Regions from separate parts of the Enterobacter sp. AC1 genome, predicted to be linked through region 2. Evidence: predicted binding sites of a transcription regulator. Region 2 holds the regulator's gene; the other holds the start of a gene.
What was found. The regulator PurR, encoded in region 2, represses purine synthesis genes. The targets are predictions, from matches to a motif close to CANGCAAACGTTTGCNTG.
Positions count from the first base shown of each region.

Region 1 (2,403 bases), on a different contig from region 2:
GTCACCTATGTACTGACCCTGACGGGGTATTACATGCTTGCGGTGCAGGTCATGCTGATGCTGCCGATCATGGTTAACGACATTGCGGGTACCCCTGCTGCCGTTAAGTGGATGTACGCCATTGAAGCCGCACTTTCCCTGACGCTGCTCTATCCGATTGCCCGCTGGAGCGAACGGCGTTTTCGTCTGGAACATCGCCTGATGGCCGGCCTGTTTCTGATGACGCTGAGCATGATGCCGATCGGCCTGGTGAACTCTCTCCAGCAGCTGTTTATGCTGATTTGCACGTTCTATATCGGCTCTATCATCGCCGAACCTGCCCGTGAAACGCTGAGCGCCTCACTCGCGGATGCGCGCGCCCGCGGCAGCTATATGGGATTCAGCCGGCTGGGGCTGGCCCTTGGCGGCGCATTAGGTTACGCCGGTGGCGGCTGGTTGTTTGATGCCGGTAAAGCGTTACATCAACCCGAGCTCCCCTGGATGATGCTCGGCGCGGTAGGTTTTATGACGCTCCTTGCCCTGTGGTGGCAGTTCAGCCCGAAACGCAGCGCGAGCGGCATGCTCGAACCCGGCGCATAGCCGTTCCCTCGGGCGGGAACCTGTCTCGCCCCACTTCTCAGTTTTTTCTGCTGGTTTCTGCCATTTCACACTGACATACTGGCGTAACAGGACAGAAGCGCCGATTTTTCGTTGAGGAACACTATGAAGAAAATTGTTTTTGCTGCTGCATTAATTGTCAGCGGTCTGCTGGTTGGCTGTAACCAGCTCACGCAATATACCGTCAGTGAACAGGAAATTAATCAGGCGCTGGAAAAACATAACAATTTTTCTAAAGACATTGGCGTGCCGGGGCTTGCGGACGCGCATATCGTGCTCACGAATCTGACCAGCCAGATTGGGCGGGAAGAGCCAAACAAAGTCACCCTGGCCGGTGATGCGGACCTTGATATGTCATCCCTCTTTGGTAATCAGAAAGCCAACATCAAGCTCAAGCTGAAGGCCCTGCCCGTTTTCAACAAAGAGAAAGGGGCGATTTTCCTGCAGGAAATGGAAGTCGTCGATGCGCAGGTTTCGCCGGACAAGATGGCGCCGGTTCTGCAAACCCTGATGCCCTATCTGAACCAGTCGCTGCGTAACTACTTCAACCAGCAGCCCGCATACGTCTTAAGTGAAGACAAAAGTAAGGGTGAAGCCCTGGCGAAAAAATACGCAAAAGGCATAGAGGTGAAACCGGGAGAAATTATCATTCCTTTCACCGATTAACCTGAAGGGCGCTGCGGCGCCCTTTTTTTTACGGAAAAGTGTGCAAACGAAAACGTTTCCGCTTATGATTTGTGTCCGGCAAAAACAGCCATCCTTATGACTGATTCCTGACAAGCCGGAGCTTCCATGACTGCACAACCCCAGGTTCTTAAAATCCGCCGCCCTGACGACTGGCATATCCATCTGCGTGATGGCGATATGCTGAAAACCGTCGTGCCTTATACCAGCGAAATTTATGGCCGCGCGATTGTTATGCCTAACCTGGTTCCGCCAGTCACCACCGTCGATGCCGCGATTGCCTACCGCCAGCGCATTCTTGATGCCGTACCCGCGGGTCATGATTTTACCCCGCTGATGACCTGCTATCTGACCGATTCACTGGATCCGAACGAAGTGGAGCGCGGTTTTAACGAAGGCGTATTCACGGCGGCGAAACTCTACCCGGCGAATGCCACCACCAACTCCAGCCACGGCGTCACCAGCATTGATGCCATCATGCCGGTTCTGGAACGCATGCAGAAACTAGGCATGCCGCTGCTGGTCCATGGAGAAGTGACGCATGCCGAGATTGATATCTTCGACCGTGAAGCGCGTTTTATCGAAACCGTGATGGAGCCTCTGCGCCAGCGTCTTCCCGCACTTAAGGTGGTCTTTGAGCATATCACCACCAAAGACGCAGCAGAGTATGTGCGTGACGGCAACGAACTTATCGCCGCCACCATTACGCCACAGCACCTGATGTTTAACCGTAACCACATGCTGGTGGGCGGGGTGCGCCCTCACCTGTACTGTCTGCCTATCCTCAAGCGCAACATCCACCAGCAGGCGCTGCGCGAGCTGGTTGCCAGCGGGTTCTCCCGCGCGTTCCTTGGCACCGATTCCGCGCCTCACGCCCGCCATCGTAAAGAGGCGAGCTGCGGCTGTGCAGGCTGTTTCAACGCTCCAACGGCACTTGCCAGCTACGCGACCGTATTTGAAGAGATGAACGCCCTGGAACATTTCGAAGCGTTCTGCTCCCTCAACGGCCCGCGCTTCTACGGCCTGCCGGTCAATGACTCCTTCATTGAACTGGAGCGTAAAGCGAGCCACGTTGAGGAGTTCATTGCGCTGACGGATGACACGCTGATCCCATTCCTGGCC
Region 1 is NZ_JBNDIZ010000002.1:850,090-852,492, reverse strand. It holds gene mdtH (multidrug efflux MFS transporter MdtH) at 1-579, shown strand, start outside; gene M2433_RS08915 (lipoprotein) at 703-1,263, shown strand; gene pyrC (dihydroorotase) at 1,390-2,403, shown strand, end outside.
Region 1: a site for PurR is predicted at 1,309-1,326, ahead of pyrC (dihydroorotase). Genes of this name have one in related genera too.

Region 2 (2,403 bases):
CACGACCGACCCCAGCCCAAAGAAGGCACCGTGGTTAAGGCTGGTCAGAATGCGAGACAGCATCAGCGTGGTGTAGTCCGGCGCGATGGCGGAAAGCACGTTGCCCAGGGTGAAAATCGCCATCAGGAAAATCAGCGCATTGCGGCGCGCGCGGTGCGAAAGCAGAAGCGTCATCAGCGGCGCGCCAACCATCACGCCGATGGCGTAGGCGCTGATTAACATGCCTGCAGCAGGGATCGAGACGTCCACGCCCCGGGCAATAACAGGCAGTAACCCCATCGGGGAGAATTCAGTGGTGCCAATCCCAAAAGCGCCAATCGCCAGGGCCAGCAGGGGAAAATTGATTTTCATGCGTCAACTCCGGATGCCGTGTCATGTGATGACACAGAACAAAGAAGCCGAAAGCATGACATTAATCACAAAAAATGAGAAGTTAACAAAATGGCAAAAGATTTTTGCATGAGAAGTAACAATTGGGGCGATCGGGAGGGAGAACGCTCTCCCTCCGCGTAAATCAGTGCAGCGCAGCCGTCAGACCGGCAGCCACAATCAGAGCCAGCACAATAACGGTGGTGAACAGCGAAAACTTCAGATCGGAACTCATCAATTTTTCTCCTTTTAATCCCCCCACGAAAAGTGAGCCTGCTCATTTTTGCACAGTTTACGTCAAAAATCTTCCTGGATTTAAACTGATAAACACTTTACCTCTTCCCCTTTTCATCAAGATAGGACAAAATTCCACGCTAAATTTATTAGCGTACCGGCCATTGACCCCCTCCTGACGTCCCGTGTCGTTTTCCCGGCGTGCCGCAACTCAACATTGCGAAATAAGGGTGAGAGAAGGCAAACGTTTACCTTCAAGTATTTCAGGAGTTTAGGATATGGTCTGGAGTGACATTTAATGGCAACAATTAAAGACGTAGCAAAACGCGCAAACGTTTCCACTACAACCGTATCACATGTAATTAACAAAACCCGCTTCGTGGCGGAAGAGACGCGCAATGCCGTCTGGGCCGCGATCAAAGAGCTGCACTATTCGCCAAGTGCGGTCGCGCGAAGCCTCAAGGTTAATCACACCAAATCCATTGGATTGCTGGCCACCAGCAGTGAAGCGGCCTATTTTGCCGAGATCATTGAAGCGGTAGAGAAAAACTGCTTCCAGAAAGGCTATACCCTGATTCTGGGCAACGCGTGGAACAGCATTGAAAAACAGCGCGCCTACCTGTCGATGATGGCGCAAAAGCGCGTTGATGGCCTGCTGGTGATGTGTTCCGAGTATCCGGAGTCCGTACTGTCCATGCTCGAAGAGTATCGCCATATTCCGATGGTGGTGATGGACTGGGGCGAAGCGCGCGCGGACTTCACCGATTCCGTTATCGATAACGCCTTTGAAGGCGGCTATATGGCCGGTCGCTACCTGATCGAACGCGGTCACCGCGAGATTGGCGTGATCCCGGGTCCGCTGGAACGCAACACCGGCGCGGGCCGTCTGGCCGGTTTCATGAAAGCGATGGAAGAAGCGCTGATCAACGTGCCGGAAAACTGGATCGTGCAGGGCGACTTTGAGCCAGAATCGGGCTACCGTGCAATGCAGCAGATTGTTTCCCAGCAGCATCGTCCGACCGCAGTGTTCTGCGGAGGCGACATCATGGCCATGGGCGCGCTCTGCGCCGCCGATGAGCTGGGTCTGCGCGTACCGCAGGATATTTCCGTGATCGGGTATGACAACGTGCGTAACGCGCGCTACTTTACGCCAGCGTTGACCACCATTCACCAGCCGAAAGATTCGCTGGGCGAAACGGCCTTCAACATGCTGATGGACAGGATCGTCAACAAGCGTGAAGAGTCGCAGTCCATCGAAGTTCACCCGCGCCTTATCGAACGCCGTTCCGTTGCGGATGGTCCGTTCCGCGACTACCGTCGTTAATCGCTCTACGGGGCCAGCTACGCTGGCTCCCGTAACCACTCCCGGTTCAGCGTTTCGCTGTCTCCCAGATAATCCAAAAGCCAGGCCATGGCGGGCGAGACGTCATTTTGCTGCCAGGTGAGGCAGCAGGCCGCATCCGGGAAGGGATTCTCCAGCGTCAGTTCAACCCATTCTCCGGTATCGATCCTTGGGCGCGCAAAGTGCACGGGCACCATCGCGACGCACAGCCCGGCGCTGAGGCACGTCGCCGACGATTCCCAGTCAGGGGCCACCACCCGGCGCTGGTTATCCAGAAGCCAGGTGATACGCTTGGGCAATGAACGGGAGGTATCTTCCAGCACCAGCGACGGCCAGTTGCGTAGCGTATCGTCGCTCAACGGCCCTTCCATTGCCGCCAGCGGATGATCGCGAGCCACCACGCACTTCCAGCTCAGCATGCCCATATCGCGAAAGGCGTAACGCCCCCCGACCGGGAT
Region 2 is NZ_JBNDIZ010000001.1:916,624-919,026, forward strand. It holds gene M2433_RS04360 (MFS transporter) at 1-351, opposite strand, end outside; gene M2433_RS04365 (YnhF family membrane protein) at 515-604, opposite strand; gene purR (HTH-type transcriptional repressor PurR) at 902-1,927, shown strand; gene punR (DNA-binding transcriptional activator PunR) at 1,945-2,403, opposite strand, start outside.